Regions from separate parts of the Streptomyces sp. CA-181903 genome, predicted to be linked through region 2. Evidence: riboswitches for the same ligand, from Rfam matches in the RefSeq annotation. Region 2 holds a riboswitch; each other region holds the start of a gene.
The links. Region 2 has a riboswitch for cobalamin ahead of ACQEVS_RS29895 (HoxN/HupN/NixA family nickel/cobalt transporter). Riboswitches for the same ligand answer to the same signal wherever they lie in the genome.
Positions count from the first base shown of each region.

Region 1 (4,337 bases), 1.7 Mb from region 2:
GTCCACGACGCGGTCGAGGAAGGTGACGGCCGTACGGACCGTGCGGTCCAGCTTCTCCCAGTCCATCTCGCCGTCGGCGCCCAGATGCGCGGCCAGGTTGACGGAACCGAGGTTGCAGACGCGTCTCGCGTCGTTCGTGACCTCCAGGATCTCCGTGCAGAGGTTGGAGGAGTGGACGACCTGGCCGGGCTCGGCGGTCTGGTTGGCGGTGCGGTTGGCGGCGTCCTTGAACGTCATCCAGCCGTTGCCGGTCTGCGCGAGGGTGCGCATCATCCGGGCGTAGAGCACCCGCGCCGGGATGGACTTGACGGCCTTGCCCTCGGCCTCGTACTTCCGGTACGCGGCGTCGAACTCGTCGCCGTACAGGTCGACCAGGTCGGGGGTGTCGGCCGGGGAGAACAGCGACCAGTCGGCGTCCGCCTCGACCCGGCGCATGAACTCGTCCGGGATCCAGTGCGCGATGTTGAGGTTGTGCGTACGGCGGGCCTCTTCGCCGGTGTTGTCGCGGAGCTCCAGGAACTCCTCGATGTCCGCGTGCCAGGTCTCCAGGTAGACGCAGGCCGCGCCCTTGCGCCGGCCGCCCTGGTTGACGGCGGCGACGGAGGCGTCGAGCGTCCGCAGGAACGGCACGATGCCGTTGGAGTGCCCGTTGGTGCCGCGGATCAGCGAACCGCGCGAGCGGATGCGGGAGTAGGAGAGGCCGATGCCGCCCGCGTGCTTCGACAGCCGCGCGACCTGGTGGTACCGGTCGTAGATCGAGTCCAGCTCGTCCAGCGGCGAGTCCAGCAGGTAGCAGGACGACATCTGCGGGTGGCGCGTGCCGGAGTTGAAGAGCGTGGGGGAGGAGGGGAGGTACGAGAGCGTGCTGGTGAGGCGGTAGAGCTCGGCCACGTCCTCCAGGGCGCGGACGCTGTGGTCCTCGGCCAGGCCGCAGGCCACGCGCAGCAGGAAGTGCTGCGGCGTCTCGATCACGTTCCGGGTGATCGGGTGGCGGAGCAGGTAGCGGCTGTGCAGGGTGCGCAGGCCGAAGTAGCCGAAGCGGTCGTCGGCGCCGTCGGCGAGCGCGGCGTCCACCAGCGCGTCCAGCCGCTCGGCGTGCTCGCGCACGAACGCGGCGGTGTCGTCGGCGATCAGGCCCTCGCGGTGGCCGGTGGCGACGGACGCGGAGAAGGAGACCGCGCCCTGCCCGGCCGCCTCCTCGGCGATGGCGAGCGTGAGGAGCCGCGCGGCGAGCCGCGAGTACTGGGGCTCCTCGGAGATCAGCCCGGCCGCGGCCTCGGTGGCCAGCGAGCGCAGTTCGGCCTCGTCCGACCCGGGGTGCCGGCCGCGCAGCGCGGCGGCGGCGACCTTGCCGGGGTCGGTGGCGGGCAGATCGGCGGTGAGCTCCGTCAGGGTGCGCAGGAGCGCGGTCCCGGGGCCGCCGGTCGCTACCGTGTCCGCCTCGGGCACTGAAACCGGACCTGAAGCAGGTTCCGCGGGCGCGATCGTCACGTGTGGCTCTCCCTCGCTCGGCTGGGGGCCTCGGCGAGAGGGCAGGGGGGCGCGCACGCGCAGCCGACGGCGTACGGAAGCCGTACGAGGCGTGCGCGCGGGCGTCCACCGGCCCAACCCGCGAGGCCCGGACGTGTTCAGACGCCGTACCGGGCGGGCCCGGTGCTGGCGTGCTGCCGGCAGGTCCTCGGACTGCGGAACGGGCGGATTGGGCCCGTACGTACACCGTTGCGGGACAGTTCCGGATTTCCACCGGATTCCCCTGCGGCGACAGCGAGGACGAGCATACATCTAGTGCCGACGGTCGCGCGTGCCCCCACATGTTGTGTCGTCACGTCATGGAACGGTCGCGGAATGTGCTAACGGAGGGGGCCGGAGACAGGCGCGTTCACGGAAGTGATCCCCCGTCGCGCGGCGGCAGAAGGGACGGGCGGCCCGGCTTCACGAATGCGTAGGCGCGCCGTCGGCCCCCCTCCGCCGATGGGGAGGGGGGCCGGTGGGACGGAACCCGACGATCCACTTGGGTGGAACGGGAGATCGATCACAGGCGGCCCCTCGGAGCCGCTCCGGCGGGGTCCTTCCCCGGTCCGTGCCGGCAGGGAGGTCGGCCGCGTCGTGGGCCTGCCTCCGGCCGATGAGGCGGAGGCGCTGCGCCCGGCGGCGCGGCCCGGCCGGCCGCGGCCGCGGCGGGGCGTGAGGCCGACGGCCATGGCCTGCCGCCGGCCGGGGCGTCAGCGCCCGCCCGGCGCTCCCGCCGTCGCCGGGGGCAGTTCCACCTGGACACCCGGGTCGCCCGCGTCGGCCGTGTAGTCGGACGCCTTCGTCTCGTCCACGCCGTCCGGTGTGCCGAGCGCCTTGAACACAAAGGTCAGCACGACCGCGACGAGCACGTTCAGCGCGAAGGCCGTCAGCCCGATGTACCCCTTCTCCCCGATGAAGGGGATGAGGTTGGTGTTGCCGAAGTGGTCCTGCGTGGCGCTCGGGGTGTCGTAGGCGCGCCAGGTGCCGTAGATCATGCCCGTCGCCCAGCCCGCCAGCAGCGCCCAGCGGTGGAACCAGCGGGTGAAGAGGCCACCGACCAGGGCGGGGACGGTCTGGAGGATCCAGATGCCGCCCAGCAGCTGGAAGTTGATGGCGACCGTTTTGTCCATGGTGAGGACGAAGACGAGCGCGCCGACCTTCACCAGCAGGGACGCCAGCTTGGAGACCTTCGCCTCGTGCGCCGGCGAGGCGTCCGGCCGCAGGAAGTCCTTGTAGATGTTGCGGGTGAAGAGGTTGGCGGCGGCGATGGACATGATGGCCGCCGGGACCAGGGCGCCGATGCCGATCGCCGCGAAGGCGACGCCGGTGAACCAGTCCGGGAACATGTCCTCGAAGAGCTGCGGGATGGCCAGCTGGCCGTTCTTCACCTTGATCCCCGCCGCCACCGCCATGAAGCCGAGCATCGCCAGCAGCCCCAGCATCAGCGAGTACAACGGCAGGATGGTGGTGTTGCGGCGGATGACGTTGCGGTTCTTGCTGGAGAGCACCGCCGTCACCGAGTGCGGGTAGAGGAACAGCGCCATCGCCGAGCCGAGCGCCAGCGTCGCGTACGCCCACTGCGCGTCAGGCCCGGTCGCCAGGGCGCCGCGCGGCTTGCCCGTGTCCGGGTTCTTGACGGAGAACGCCTCGCCCGCCTTGGCGAAGATGTGGTCGAACCCGCCGAGCCGCATGGGGATGTAGATGATGGCGACCGCGATGACGATGTAGATCAGCGCGTCCTTGACGAACGCGATCAGGGCCGGGGCCCGCAGCCCCGACGAGTAGGTGTAGGCCGCCAGCACGCCGAAGGCGATGAGCAGCGGCAGGTCCTTCATGAACCAGTTGGAGCCGCCGCCGATCCCCATCACGTCCAGTACGGCCTGGATGCCGACGAGTTGCAGGGCGATGTAGGGCATCGTGGCGAGGATGCCGGTGAGGGCGAGCGCCAGCGACAGCCCCCGGGAGCCGAAGCGGCCCCGGACGAAGTCGGACGAGGTGACGTAGCCGTGCTTGTGCGATACCGACCACAGCCGCGGCAGGAAGGTGAAGACCAGCGGGTAGCAGAGGATCGTGTACGGCACGGCGAAGAACCCGGCCGCGCCGCCCGCGTAGACGGCCGCCGGCACGGCGACGAAGGTGTACGCCGTGTACAGGTCGCCGCCGAGCAGGAACCAGGTGATCCAGGTGCCGAACGAGCGCCCGCCCAGTCCCCACTCGTCGAGGCTGTCGGCGCTCTCGGCCCGCCGCCACTTCGCGGCGTAGAAGCCCATGACCGTGACGCCCAGGAAGAAGATGATGAAGACGGTGAGCGCGACACCGTTGACGCCGTCCTTCACGCCCGCCCACCCCGCTTCCGCTCCCGCTCCTGCCGGCGCACCAGCACGTACGCGACGGTCGTCAGCGCCGTCGAGATGAAGACCCAGAGCATCTGGTACCAGTAGAAGAACGGGATGCCGATGAACGCGGGCTTCAGCCGGGCGTAGGAGTCGACCCAGAGCATCGCGCCGAACGGCAGGGCGAGGCAGACGCCCGCGACGACCATCGGAAGGGTCACGACCGGCTTGCGGCGGGCGTCGTCGGCGGAGGGTGGTGCGGAAGCGGGTGGTTCGGACATGCGACGGCTCCGTCCCCGTGCGGTCGGCGGCATGGCGCGACGGTCGCGGCGCGATTCCCTCGCGGTGCGATCATTCGCGTAATGCGCACGAAATCTAGGTGAGGGAGCCTCCGGTCGTCACCCCCTGTCCGGATATCGGTATGGCAACATCAACTTCCCTGGTGTGCCGGGGCGCTGGGCGTGCGCCCCGGGCGCCCCGACCGCGGCCGGG
Region 1 is NZ_JBNJLY010000001.1:4,999,864-5,004,200, forward strand. It holds gene ACQEVS_RS22445 (ribonucleoside-diphosphate reductase subunit alpha) at 1-1,491, opposite strand, end outside; adenosylcobalamin-variant (AdoCbl-variant) riboswitch at 1,665-1,765, opposite strand; gene mctP (monocarboxylate uptake permease MctP) at 2,223-3,848, opposite strand; gene ACQEVS_RS22455 (DUF3311 domain-containing protein) at 3,845-4,126, opposite strand.
Region 1: another riboswitch for cobalamin. It lies ahead of ACQEVS_RS22445 (ribonucleoside-diphosphate reductase subunit alpha); the one in region 2 lies ahead of ACQEVS_RS29895 (HoxN/HupN/NixA family nickel/cobalt transporter).

Region 2 (4,337 bases):
TGCACCCGCGCGCCGGTCTTGCGGAGGCAGGGCACCAGCCCCTGGATGCGGATGCCCAGGCCGTTGAAACAGTCGAACAGGAGTTGTCCGCCCGGGAAGTGGGCGGTGATCCGCCGGATGAGGCGCTCGCCCTCGTCCGGCCGCAGGTACATGGAGAGCCCCTCGAAGACCGCCACCACGGGCCGGTCGGCGGGGAGTTCCTCCAGCCAGCCGTCGGCGGTCACCGAGGTCGCGACGGTGCGGTAGTCGCCGCCGGGGGCCGGGAGGACGCGGTCGCGGAGGGCGATGACCTCGGGGAGGTCGGCGTCGATCCAGCGGGTCTCCGGGAACCGGGCGAGGCGGTGCGCCCGGGTGTCGAGCCCGCAGGCCAGGTGGAGCACGGTGGCCCGGGGGCGCCGGGCGAGGTAGTCGGCCGTCCAGCCGTCCAGGCAGTGGGCGCGCAGGGCGACGCCGGCCGCGTTCACGGAGGTCATGCCCATGCCTCGGAAGTCGTAGTCGAGGCGCCGGACGGTGTCGAGGGCCGTCCGGTCGTGCAGGAGGGAGTGGCGGGAGCGGCTGTCGAGGGCGCGGGCGTAGAGGGTGGCGAGGAGGGTTTCCGGGACCCCGGTGAGGGTGATCTTCTCGCGGTCCATGGGCCTCCTGACGGAAGGGCGGTCGCTGTCGTCCTCCCGGCCGAAGGGCGGCTGCCGCCGTCCTCACGGTAGCCCCGGTGGTGTCCTTCCGTCCCGGCCCGGGAGAGCCCGGCCAGGCGGGGACGGTGGGCCGGCGTGCGGCGGGCGGGCGGGCCGCGCCCGCCCGGGCAGGACGCCGGCCCGCCCGCCATGCATCGGCTCCCGGCCCCGCGTCAGCCCTCCGCCGCCGGGGCCGTCGCGCCGCGCGCGGCCCAGCGCTGCTCGACCTTGGCGAGGCGCCAGTACGCCAGGGCCGCGGCCCAGACCACCACGAACAGGCCGACGATGACGAAGCCGACGTTGTCGAGGTTGAGCCCGGCGATCCAGCCGGTGACCCCGTCGTCCAGGTCCAGCTTCTCGTGCAGCACGCCGACCAGTTCGATGGTGCCGATGAGGAAGGCGACGGCGATCGACAGGCCGGTGATGGTGAGGTTGTAGTAGACCTTGCGGACCGGGTTGGAGAACGCCCACTGGTAGGCGAAGTTCATGAACGTGCCGTCGAGCGTGTCGAAGAGGCTCATGCCGGCGGCGAACAGCAGCGGCAGGCAGAGGATCGCGTACCAGGGCAGTCCGGCGGCGGCGCCGCTGCCGGCCATCACCATCAGGGTGACCTCGGTGGCGGTGTCGAAGCCCAGGCCGAAGAGGAAGCCCAGCGGGTACATCTGCCCGGGGCGGCTGATGGAGCGGGTGAACCGGCCGAGGACGCGGTTCATGAAGCCGCGCGAGTCGAGCTGCTTCTCCAGTTCGGCCTCGTCGTAGCGGCCCTCGCGCATGGCGCGGAAGATGCGCAGGATGCCGGCGAGGGCGACGAGGTTGAGGGCGGCGATGAGGTAGAGGAAGCCGCCGGAGACGGACGTGCCGACGATGCCGAGGGTCTGGTGGGTGGACGAGTCCTCGTCCATCAGCGTGCTCGCCATGTGCGTGCCGCCGGCGACCAGCGCGGCCATGACGACGACCACGCTGGAGTGGCCGAGGGCGAACCAGAAGCCGACGGACACCGGGCGCTTGCCGTCGGCCATCAGCTTGCGGGTGGTGTTGTCGATGGCGGCGATGTGGTCGGCGTCGAAGGCGTGCCGCATGCCGAGGGTGTAGGCGGTGACGCCGAGGCCGACGCCGTACACCTTGGAGCCCACGTGGTAGTCGTTCGGGACGACGAGCAGGAAGAGCACGCCGAAGGCGACGACGTGCAGGGCGGCTATGACGGCGAGCAGGCCGGCGGTCCGCATCGTGTCCTCGCGGCGCCAGCGGAAGGCGGCGGACGGTCCGGCGGCCGCCTCGGGGGGCGCACCGGTGGACGCGTCGGTGGGCAGGGTCATCGGGGGTTCACGCTCCAGCACCTCGTGGATCGGTTCACTGAGATGCCGTGGCCGGTCTCCTGGCTTACGGGTTCGTTCGCGTCCGTCCCCGCCTTCCCGGCAGCCGGCTGCGGCCAGTGGCTCCACGCGCCCGGTGGGCCGCGCGGAACGGGACGGTCACTCCCCGATCACAGTGGCGAGGGCCGCTCCGGAATCGGATCCCCCTGGGAGCATCCTGCACCGGTCTTCCCGAACACCACGGCCGGGTCACTGTAACGCCCCTGCCAGTGCGGACGCACCGAGAGTGGCGATTGTCATGTCCTGCCTCAGGGGGCGCTCCGGTCGCGCCACCGGCTTCCGTCCCGTGCCGCGCTCCGGTCCCGTACGCCCCGGGTCTTGACTCGGCGCGGAGCGCCCGGCGAGAGTCACCCAGCATCCCGTCCGGCCCGTGGGTCCCAACTCCCGTGCGCTGTTCGGGCGGTGGCCGCGTCCCGGTCCGGCACGCCCCGTCCGGGGTGATGGACGGGCCGGGCGGGCCGGTGTACGAGTGCAGGTATCGCGCCGACGGGAAGGGTGGCCGCCATGGCGGACGGAACGGGAGAGAGAGCCGGCACGCCGGACGGGCAGGGCGGATTCGTCCGCCGCGTCGGGCCGTTCCAGGCCACCGCCATCAACATGAGCCAGATGTGCGGGATCGGCCCGTTCGTCACCATTCCGCTGATGGTCGCGGCCTTCGGCGGCCCGCAGGCCGTCGTCGGCTTCCTCGCGGGGGCGCTGCTCGCCCTCGCGGACGGCCTGGTGTGGGCCGAACTCGGCGCGTCCCTGCCGGGCGCGGGCGGCAGTTACGTCTACCTGCGGCAGGCGTTCCAGTACCGGACGGGCCGGCTCATGCCGTTCCTGTTCGTCTGGACCGCCATGCTCTACGTGCCGCTGGCGATGGCGAGCGGCGTGATGGGCTTCGTGCAGTACCTGGGGTACCTCTGGCCGGGCATGACCCCGACGCAGGGGGACCTGACGGGCCTCGCGCTCATCGTGGCCGTCGTGGCGCTGCTGTGGGGGCGGGTGGAGAACATGGCCCGGATCACCACGGTGCTCTGGGGCGTGATGATCGCGGCCGTGCTGCTGGTGATCACCGCCGCGTTCACCCACTTCAGCCCGGACCGGGCGTTCACCTACCCGTCGCACGCCTTCGAGCTGACGAGCAATCACTTCTGGATCGGCTTCGCGGCGGGCCTGACCATCGGCATCTACGACTACGGCGGTTACTGGACGACCGCCTACATGGGCGCCGAGATCAAGGACCCCGGACGCACCATCCCACGCTCCATCATCTACTCCATCCTCGGCATCATGGGCATCTATCTGCTGCTCCAGATCGGCACCCTGGGCGTCGTGGACTGGCGGGACATGCTCGACGCGGACAACGTCGCCTCGTCCTCCGTGGCCTCCGCCGTGCTGGAACGCACCTGGGGGCGGGGGCCGCCGACACCGTCACCGTGCTCGTCCTGATCACCGCCGTGGCGTCGGTCTTCACCGGCCTCCTGGGCGCCTCCCGGATCCCCTACAACGCGGCCCGGGAGAAGGTGTTCTTCCGCGCGTTCGGCACCCTGCACCCGCGCCACCGCTTCCCCGTCCTCGGCCTGCTGAGCATGGGGGCGATCGGCTGCGTCGGGTTCCTGATCGGCCGTCACACGGACCTGGCGACGCTGATCCAGCTGCTGACGACGGTGATGGTGCTCGTCCAGGCGCTGGGCCAGATCGCGGCCGTGACCGTCCTCCGCCGACGCCAGCCGACGCTGCCGCGCCCGTACCGGATGTGGCTCTATCCGCTGCCGAGCCTCGTGGCGCTGGTCGGGTGGCTCGTCATCTACGGCTACGCGGACCGCAATTCGCCCGGACGGCACCCCATCGAGTGGTCGCTCGCCTGGTTCGCCGCGGGTTGCGTGGCCTTCCTGCTGTGGGCGCGGATGGAGCGGGTGTGGCCGTTCGGGCCGCGGGAGATCAGCGAGGAGTACCTGCCGGCCGCCGGAGGGGACGCGGACGCGGACGCCGCTCCGGAACCGGACTCCGGCACCGGTCCGGTGGAGCCCACGCCCGCCTGACGCCCGCCCGACGCTCACCTGACGCCCCGTCGGAGCCCGGCGCCCGGCCGGCCCGCCGCGCCCGCCCCGGGATCACCTCCCAGGGCGGTGAGAGAATCGCCCCCATGCCCCTGACCACCACGACGTCCCCCCGCCCCCCGGACTCCGGACGGCGCAAGCTGCTCTGGCACCGGCTCATATTCGGGCTCTGGTACCGGCCCGTCGAAGTGCTCGACGAGGCCCGGGACCGGAGCGTCTGGGGCGCCGCCATGTTCCTGTGCCTGCTCTGC
Region 2 is NZ_JBNJLY010000001.1:6,739,803-6,744,139, reverse strand. It holds gene ACQEVS_RS29900 (class I SAM-dependent methyltransferase) at 1-632, opposite strand, end outside; gene ACQEVS_RS29895 (HoxN/HupN/NixA family nickel/cobalt transporter) at 845-1,987, opposite strand; cobalamin riboswitch at 2,020-2,242, opposite strand; partial or broken gene ACQEVS_RS29890 (APC family permease) at 2,549-4,068, shown strand; gene ACQEVS_RS29885 (YIP1 family protein) at 4,173-4,337, shown strand, end outside.

Region 3 (4,337 bases), 5.9 Mb from region 2:
GGGCACTCCCAGGGCGGCATGATGCCGCGCTACTACCTGCGGTTCCTCGGCGGGGCACGCAAGGTGCACACCCTCGTCGGCCTCGGGCCCAGCAATCACGGCACGACCGTGCTGGGACTGTCCACGCTCGCCCGGTACGTCCCCGCCACCACCGTCCTCCTCCACCACCCGGCCCTCCGGCAGCAGCTCGCGGGATCCGCCTTCCTCCGCGAGCTCAACCGGGGCGGCGACACCGTTCCGGGTGTGCGGTACACCGTGATCGCCACCCGCTTCGACGAGGTGGTCGTCCCGTACCGCTCCCAGTTCCTCACCGGCCCGGACGTCGACAACATCCTGCTCCAGGACGTGTGTCCGCTCGACCCGGCCGCGCACTGGACCCTCGCCCTGGCGGACCCCGTCGCCTTCCGGCTCGTGGCCAACGCCCTGGATCCCGCGCACGCCGCTCCCGTCGACTGCGGCGGTCCGGCCTAGGTGCGGCCGCGAGGCGCCACGGGATGATCCGCTCCATGCCGGACCCCGCCCGGGAGCGGAAGCGGGTCCGGCGCCGCGAACTCCACCACCGCGGCGGCCACTTCGGCGACGGGACGATCGTCATCACCGGTCCGGGGACGACGAAGTGCCGGGACGCGGCCGGCGGGGCGGGGCGGTCCGGCGCACCGGACCGCCCCCCGGGGGTCAGGAGCCGGCCGCTCCCGGCTCCCCGAGTGCCGGTACGGGGCGGGGCCTGCCGTCGGCGTCGACCGCGACGAACGTCAGCCGCCCGGTGGCCACATCGGTGACCGGCCCGGAGGCGTTCCACCGCTCCGCGGTCACCCGGACCGCCACGCTCATCGAGGTCCGGCCCGCTCGTTCCAGCTCGGCGTGCACGCTCAGCAGGTCACCGGCGCGTACCGGGGCCAGGAACGTCATCCGGTCCACCGAGACGGTCACCGCGGGGCCGCCCGCGTGCCGCCCGGCGGCGGCCGCGGCCGCGTCGTCGATGAGCTTCATCACCACACCGCCGTGGATCGTGCCGTACAGGTTGGTGTCGTGCTCGCTCATGATGTGGGCTAGGGAAACCCGGGAATCGGCCGGGCCCTTGGCGGCGGCGTGCAGGGTGGCGGTCGTGTCGGCCACGTCAACTCTCCTTCGCGAGTCGCGGGAAACGGACCGGCGGCACGTACGGACGACGGCCGGCCGGCCGCACGCACTGGGGGCGTACGGGCAGCGGGCAGGTCTTCGGACTCGCGGGCGCGCCCCGTGGCGTACGGAATCCGTCGGATCCCGTACGAGGCACCTACTGGCCGTCGCTTCCCGGGCCCGTGCGTCGGGCCCAGTGCGTATGACGGCGGTCGTTCCCGCTCACCGCTGCGGGGCAGTCCCGGATTCCCACCGGGTTCCCTCTTACGACGCTCCCGTCCGGCCGACGGGGCGAACCAGCTGCGTGCGTCAGCGTAACCGCAGCGCCCACCCCGGCATTCCTCCTCATGGGTGACATCACGTCACGACTACGGACCTGGTGGGCGGGCAGCTTCTTGCGGGGGGCGAGAGGGCTCGCCGCGGCCGGGGAGGCGGAGGGACATGAGCGGGGTGGCGGACGACGCGGCGACGCCGGCCGAGGGCCGTACGGTGTGGCGGCGGGCGGTGCCGGTCGCGGCCCTCGCGCTGGCCCTCGTCGGGGTGATGGCGGTGGCCATGGCCCAGGGCGTGCTGGCGGCGTCCTTCGCCGTCTCGGGGACGACGTCCCAGATCTCCGCCCGGAAGCTCACCGGCAAAGGGCTGACCGTGTTCACCGCGGTGGACCGCACCGTCGACGGCCCGGGCCGGCCGCAGGCCAGGATCGGCGTGGGGAACGCGACGCTCACCGGCCTGTGCGAGTCGACGCGCGTCAACACCCCGGTCGGGACGGTGACGTTCAAGCTCACCGCGGGCGACCGGGACACCGCGGTGACGGTCGACGATCTCGTCATCGACGTGGACGACCTGACGGGCGACGCCCGGTTCGGACGGATGGAGCTCGGCCGGGACGCCTCCACGCTGGACGCGGTGCCCCACAGCCAGGGCGCGGCCGGGCAGTTCGGCCTCCAGGCGACGGACCTCGAAGTGGACGGCATCCGCACCCACGCCCGCTCCGCCACCGGAGGTAACTTCCGCCTCAAGGGCCTGGCCCTCAGCATCCGCCCCGGCGACAAGGGGTGCTACTGACCGTGCACCACGACGCGGCGCCGGAACCGCCGCCTCCCGCGCCCCGACGCCGTACGGCACCGCGCAGGTGGCGCCGGACCCGGCCGTTCTGGGCCGGGACGCTCCTGCTGCTGGCGGGCGCCGAGCTCGTCGCCGTCACCTGCGCCCCGCTCCCCGTGGTGATCACGCTGGGCACGGGCGGGCTCGCCACGCTCGGCCTGGGCTGCGCGCTGGTCGCCGCCGGCCTCTTCCTCTGGTTCCTCCCCCGCGCCCGCCACTACATCGGGCTGCACGCCGTGCTCCTGGCGGTGTTCTCCTTCCCCGCCAGCAACCTGGGCGGCTACTTCGTGGGGGCGTGCCTGGGGATCGCCGGGGGCGCGATGGGGTTCGCCTGGGCTCCGGGCCGGCCGGCCCGGAAACCGGCCCGCCGCGTCCCTTCGTCCACCGCGAAGGCCCCCGGGCCCCCGGCTCCTCCCCCGGCCCCTCCCTCCACGGCCCTCGCCGCCGTGCTGCCCGCCGTCCTGCTCACGGCCCTCCTCCCCCGCGCCCCCGGCGCGGCGCCCGTCCCCGCGGCGGCCGTCTCCCGTCCCCAGCCGGTCACCGCCTCCCGTTTCACCACCAGCCACCTCACGGTCACCACCGTCACCTCGCTGCCCACCGCGGCGGGACGGCGCAAGGTCCTCGCCCTCCACATGTCCTCCGCCACCCTGGCGGACTACCGGTTGCACGGCGCGGAGGCGACGGCGGCGCACCCTCCGATCGACCTGTCCGGCGACGAGATGCGCCTCGCCGGTGACGTCACCCTGTTCGTCGGCCGGTTCAGCGGCTGCCTGGAGCCCCTGCTCTGCCTGACGTTCGACGCGGAAGCGCTCCCGCCGCCCCCCGTGCTGCCGATCGCCGTCACCCTCACCCACCTGCGGGCCGACCTCTACCTCATCCGCAGCGCCGACGCGGCCGTGACAGGACTGCGCGTCAACCCCTCACCCATCACCCCGTCGCCCGTCGCTCCGTCGCCCGCCGCCTCCCCGTCCGTCGCCACCGCCGCACGGCCGGCGGCCTCGAGGGACCTGGACCTTTACACCGGTTCGGGGAGAGACAGCGGCCGCTACCATGTAAATCCAGGCGAATGCAATGCGTCATGACTGTCCCACGGCGGCCGCCCGCGGTCACCGGCCGGGACGGAAGGGACCGAGCGCGTATGACGGTGAAGCGGCACGACCACGGCGAGAGCAGGGACCTGGAGGTCAATCCGGTCTTCAGCAGGGAACCCGTCCGGGTGCCGCGGTACGCGATGCCGGACGGGGAGATGCAGCCGGACACCGCCTACCAGGTGGTGCACGACGAGCTGATGCTCGACGGCAACGCCCGGCAGAACCTGGCGACGTTCGTCTCCACCTGGGCCGAACCCCAGGCACTGCGCCTGATGGCGGAGTGCGCCGAGAAGAACATGATCGACAAGGACGAGTACCCGCAGACCGCGGAACTCGAGAACCGGTGCGTGCACATGCTCGCCCGGCTCTGGCACGCCGAGGACCCCCGTCACGCGATCGGCTGCTCGACCACCGGGTCGAGCGAGGCGGCGATGCTCGGCGGTCTGGCGCTCAAACGGCGCTGGCAGCACAAGCGCCGGGCCGAAGGCAGGCCCACCGACCGGCCCAACCTCGTCATGGGCATCAACGTGCAGATCTGCTGGGAGAAGTTCGCCGACTACTTCGAGGTCGAGCCCCGCTACGTGCCCATGGAAGGCGACCGCTACCACCTCACCCCCGAGACGGCGGTGGAGCTGTGCGACGAGAACACGATCGGCGTGGTCGCCGTCCTCGGTTCCACCTTCGACGGCAGTTACGAGCCCGTCGCCGGCATCGCGGCGGCGCTGGACGACCTCCAGGCACGGACCGGGCTGGACGTCCCCCTCCACGTCGACGCGGCGTCCGGAGGGATGATCGCGCCGTTCCTCGACCCGGACCTGGAATGGGACTTCCGGCTGCCGCGGGTCGCCTCCATCAACACCTCCGGGCACAAGTTCGGCCTGGTCATGCCCGGGGTGGGCTGGGCGCTGTGGCGCGACGAGGACGCCCTCCCCGACGACCTCGTCTTCCACGTCAACTACCTCGGCGGGGACATGCCCACGTTCGCGCTGAACTTCTCCCGGCCGGGCGCCCAGGTCGTCGCCC
Region 3 is NZ_JBNJLY010000001.1:812,648-816,984, forward strand. It holds gene ACQEVS_RS03395 (esterase/lipase family protein) at 1-471, shown strand, start outside; partial or broken gene ACQEVS_RS03400 (acyl-CoA thioesterase) at 709-1,041, opposite strand; cobalamin riboswitch at 1,193-1,435, opposite strand; gene ACQEVS_RS03405 (DUF6230 family protein) at 1,561-2,184, shown strand; gene ACQEVS_RS03410 (DUF6114 domain-containing protein) at 2,187-3,305, shown strand; gene ACQEVS_RS03415 (glutamate decarboxylase) at 3,362-4,337, shown strand, end outside.
Region 3: another riboswitch for cobalamin. It lies ahead of ACQEVS_RS03400 (acyl-CoA thioesterase); the one in region 2 lies ahead of ACQEVS_RS29895 (HoxN/HupN/NixA family nickel/cobalt transporter).

Region 4 (4,337 bases), 320 kb from region 2:
CGATACAGGAACGATCGGGGCGGGACACCTCGACGGCGGACCGCTCCGCGGGCACGCCGGGCGGAGGGGCCGTGTGACCCGGCGGCCGGACCGCACGCGCCGGCCGGATGGCATGGGCCCGTTGGGCGGAGCGGTTCGCCGGACGGCGCTGGCCCGCCGGACGGCATCGGTCCGCCGGAGCGAACCCGCTCACCGGACGGCACACGCCCGTCGACCCGAACCCGCCCGCCGGACCGCACCCGCGTGCGGTCCGGCGGGCCCGTCGGCCCGCCTCAGCTCCCGGACAGCTCCCCGCGGACGGTCCGGGCCGCCGTCACCAGGTTCTCCAGCGACGCCCGGGTCTCCGGCCAGCCGCGGGTCTTCAGCCCGCAGTCCGGGTTGACCCACAGCCGCTCCCCGGGATCGCCTTCAGTCCGGCGCGCAGCAGCTCCGCCGCCTCCTCCGCGCCCGGTACGCGCGGCGAGTGGATGTCGTACACCCCGGGCCCGGCCTCGCGCGGGTAGCCGTGCGCGGCCAGTTCGCGCGCGACCTGCATGTGCGAGCGGGCCGCCTCCAGGCTGATGACGTCGGCGTCGAGGTCGTCGATGGCCTGGACGACGTCCCCGAACTCGGCGTAGCACATGTGCGTGTGGATCTGGGTGTCCGGCCGTACCCCGCCGGTGGTGAGCCGGAACGCCTCGGTAGCCCACCCCAGGTACGCCGGGCGGTCCGCCGCCCGCAGCGGCAGCGTCTCGCGCAGGGCCGGCTCGTCGACCTGGACGACCGAAGTGCCCGCCGCCTCCAGGTCGTTCACCTCGTCGCGCAGGGCGAGGGCGACCTGCCGGGCGGTGTCGGCGAGCGGCTGGTCGTCGCGGACGAACGACCAGGCGAGCATGGTGACCGGCCCGGTGAGCATGCCCTTGACGGGACGGCCGGTGAGCGACTGGGCGTACGTCGTCCAGCGCACCGTCATCGGCTCCGGCCGCGAGATGTCGCCGGCCAGGACCGGCGGGCGGACGTAGCGGGTGCCGTACGACTGCACCCAGCCGTGCTGCGTGGCGAGATAGCCCGTCAGCCGCTCGGCGAAGTACTGGACCATGTCGTTGCGTTCGGGCTCGCCGTGTACCAGGACGTCCAGGCCGGTCTTCTCCTGGAAGGAGATCACCTCCTGGATCTCGGCCCTGATGCGCTCCTCGTAACCGGCCGTGTCGATCCGGCCCGCTCGCAGGTCGGCGCGGGCGGCGCGGAGTTCGCTGGTCTGCGGGAAGGAGCCGATGGTCGTGGTCGGCAGCAGCGGCAGGCCGAGGCGGGCGCGCTGCGCGCCGGCGCGCTCGGCGTACGGCAGGGAGCGGCGGGCGTCGGCGGCCGTGACGGCGGCGGCGCGGGCGCGGGCGGCCGGGTCGTGGGTGATCGGCGAGGCCGCGCGGGACGCCAGGTCGGCCCGGTTGGCAGCCAGTTCGGCGGCGATGGTGTCGGTGCCCTGGGCGAGGCCCTTGGCGAGCGTGACGATCTCGCGCGTCTTCTGCTGCGCGAAGGCCAGCCAGCGCAGGATCTGCGGCGCGATGTCGCGCTCCATGGCGGCGTCGAGGGGGACGTGCAGCAGGGACGAGGACGCGGCCACGTCCACCCGCTCCGCCAGGCCGAGCAGCGTGCCCAGGGTGGCGAGGGATTTCTCCAGGTCGTTCACCCAGATGTTGCGGCCGTTGACGACACCGGCGACCAGGCGCTTGCCGGGCAGCCCGCCGACGGCGGCGAGGTCGTCGAGGTTGGCGGCGGCGGCCTCGGTGAAGTCCAGGGCGAGCCCGTCCACCGGCGCCTTGGCGAGGACGGGCAGGGCCTCGCCGAGCCGGTCGAAGTACGAGGCGACCAGCAGCTTCGGCCGGTCGGGCAGCGCGCCGAGCTCGCGGTAGGCGCGCTCGGCGGCGTTGAGTTCGGCCGGGGTGCGGTCCTGCACCAGGGCGGGCTCGTCCAGCTGCACCCACTCGGCGCCGGCCGCCCGCAGGTCGGCCAGCACCTCCGCGTACACCGGCAGCAGGCGGTCCAGCAGGGTGAGCGGGACGAAGTCCGGATCCACGCCCGGCGCGGGCTTGGCGAGCAGCAGGTAGGTGACGGGTCCGACGAGGACGGGCCGGGCGGCGGCCAGACCGAGGGCGAGGGCCTCCTTCAACTCCGCGACCTGCTTGGCCGAGTCGGTACGGAACACCGTGTCCGGGCCCAGTTCCGGCACCAGGTAGTGGTAGTTGGTGTCGAACCACTTGGTCATCTCCAGCGGCGCCACGTCCTGCGTACCGCGCGCCATCGCGAAGTACCCGGCCAGGGCGTCCGCCTCGACGGCTTCCCGGTGGCGCGCGGGGACCGCGCCGACCATGACGGTGGTGTCGAGGACGTGGTCGTAGTACGAGAAGTCGCCGGTGGGCACCTCGTGGAGGCCGGCCGCGGCCAACTGCTCCCAGGTGTCCCGGCGCAGGCCGGCGGCGGTGGCGCGCAGGGCGTCGGCCGTCACCCGGCCCTTCCAGTAGCCCTCGATCGCCTTCTTGAGTTCACGGTTCCGGCCCTGGCGGGGGTAGCCGTACACGGTGGCGCGTGCTGCCGCGGCTGCGGACTTGGCGGTCACGGAGATCTCCTTCGCGAGATGGATCCCTGAGATCCCGGGACGGGACGAGAGCGCGAAGGGTGACGGAACCGGACGGGCCGAGCGCGCGCGGCACGGCGCGGTCGTCCGCCTGGTATGTACGCCGACCCGCCCTCGAGGTCACCGGGATGTCCACGCACGAGTGGTTCGCGCGCGGGCAGCGGGCAGGTCTTCGGACTCGCGGGCGCGCCCCGTTGTGTACGGAATCCGTCGGATTCCGTACGAGGCACCTACTGGCCGTCGCTTCCCGGGCCCGTGCGTCGGGCCCAGTGCGTATGACGGCGGTCGTTCCCGCTCACCGCTGCGGGGCAGTCCCGGATTCCCACCGGGTTCCCTCTTGCGACGCTCCCGTCTGGCGGGCGGGGCGAACCAGCTGCACTTGTCAGCCTAGAGGGTGCGGGGTTGGGACGGAAGGGAGTTCGTGATGCGAAGGGTGAGGTGGGACACGTGGGGCGGGACGGGTGCGGGGAGGGGCGACGGCCCGGAGGGGCCGTCGCGCGGCCGCCGCCGGGCGCCCCGGCGCGGGGAGGTGCCCGTGCGGGCGCGGCTGCCGTGGTCACGCGGGGGACGGGGGAGGCGGGACGGCCGGGGAGCGAGGGGTTCCGCGCCGGTGAGGAAGCGGAGCGGGTTGCGGCGCGTCATGAGGTCGACGAGGCCGTCGTCGACGCCGGCGGCGCGGGCCCGGGGAGGACGGACCCGCGGGGGCGGAGCCCCCGTGCCGCAGGGGTGCGGCACGGGGTGCGCGCGGTACGGGCTGGGGTTTCAGCCGCTCTGGGGCGGCAGTTACGAAACGTGTTTGCACAAGGTGCAACCACTGTTGTGACGCGCGAGGTTGCCCTAGATTCCTCGCATACGGCCCGACTCCCGTGCACCGTGCGAAACTTGGAGGATTCCGTGAACGGAAAGTTTGCGACGGCCGGACTCGCCGCGGTCGCGGCGGCCCTGCTGGCCGGAGTGGCGCCGGCCGCCCCGGCGTCGGCAGCCACCGCGGCGCCGGCCCGGGGAGCGGTGACGGCGGGCTCGTCCACCTACTACGTCTACGTCACCGGGGTAGCCGGCTCGCTGGACGGTGCCCGGGCGAACGCGAACCAGAAGCTCCCGCACAACTGCTACCCCTGGGGTGTGGTGGCCAGCGGCACCACGCCCGACAGCAATATCTGGGTGACCGTCCAGGGCAACTGCACCACGGAGCGGTGACCGGGGGCGGCGTCCGCGCAGCGCTGGACCGGCACTCGCGCAGCGGTGACCGAGGGGCGCCGACCCAACCGGCGCCCCTCGGGGCTTCAGGGACGGACCTCAGCGCGCCGAACGCTGTCCGTCCGGCGTTTCGGCCGTCCGCTCGTACCACGCCCGAGGGAAGCGTCCCCGGCGCAGCGTGAACTCCGGGATGGCCGCTTTCCGCGAGCCGTCCGGAAGTCCGTTGTGCACCCGCGTGTACATCGACCGCTCGCGCGGCCGGCGCCGGCAGTGGCGCGGCATGGAGTCCTGCGGCGACAGGATCAAGGCCGCCGCCTACCGGGCTCGTAGGAAGACCGCGCCCGCTCCGGCGGGGTGACCGTTCCGGCCCGTCACGTCCGTTCGGCGGGCGGCCCGGGCGCGCCCGCCCGCAGGCCGTCCGTGACGAGGTCGAAGAGGCGCCGGACGCGTTCGCCGGCGTCGGCGCGGGCGCCGATGTGCCAGAGGCCGGCGATGGCGAGGAGGAGGTCGTCGGGGGTCACCCCGGGCG
Region 4 is NZ_JBNJLY010000001.1:6,415,697-6,420,033, forward strand. It holds gene mmsB (3-hydroxyisobutyrate dehydrogenase) at 1-77, shown strand, start outside; partial or broken gene metE (5-methyltetrahydropteroyltriglutamate--homocysteine S-methyltransferase) at 273-2,593, opposite strand; cobalamin riboswitch at 2,758-3,000, opposite strand; gene ACQEVS_RS28525 (hypothetical protein) at 3,506-3,808, shown strand; partial or broken gene ACQEVS_RS28530 (CGNR zinc finger domain-containing protein) at 4,023-4,166, shown strand; partial or broken gene ACQEVS_RS28535 (TetR/AcrR family transcriptional regulator) at 4,180-4,337, opposite strand, start outside.
Region 4: another riboswitch for cobalamin. It lies ahead of metE (5-methyltetrahydropteroyltriglutamate--homocysteine S-methyltransferase); the one in region 2 lies ahead of ACQEVS_RS29895 (HoxN/HupN/NixA family nickel/cobalt transporter).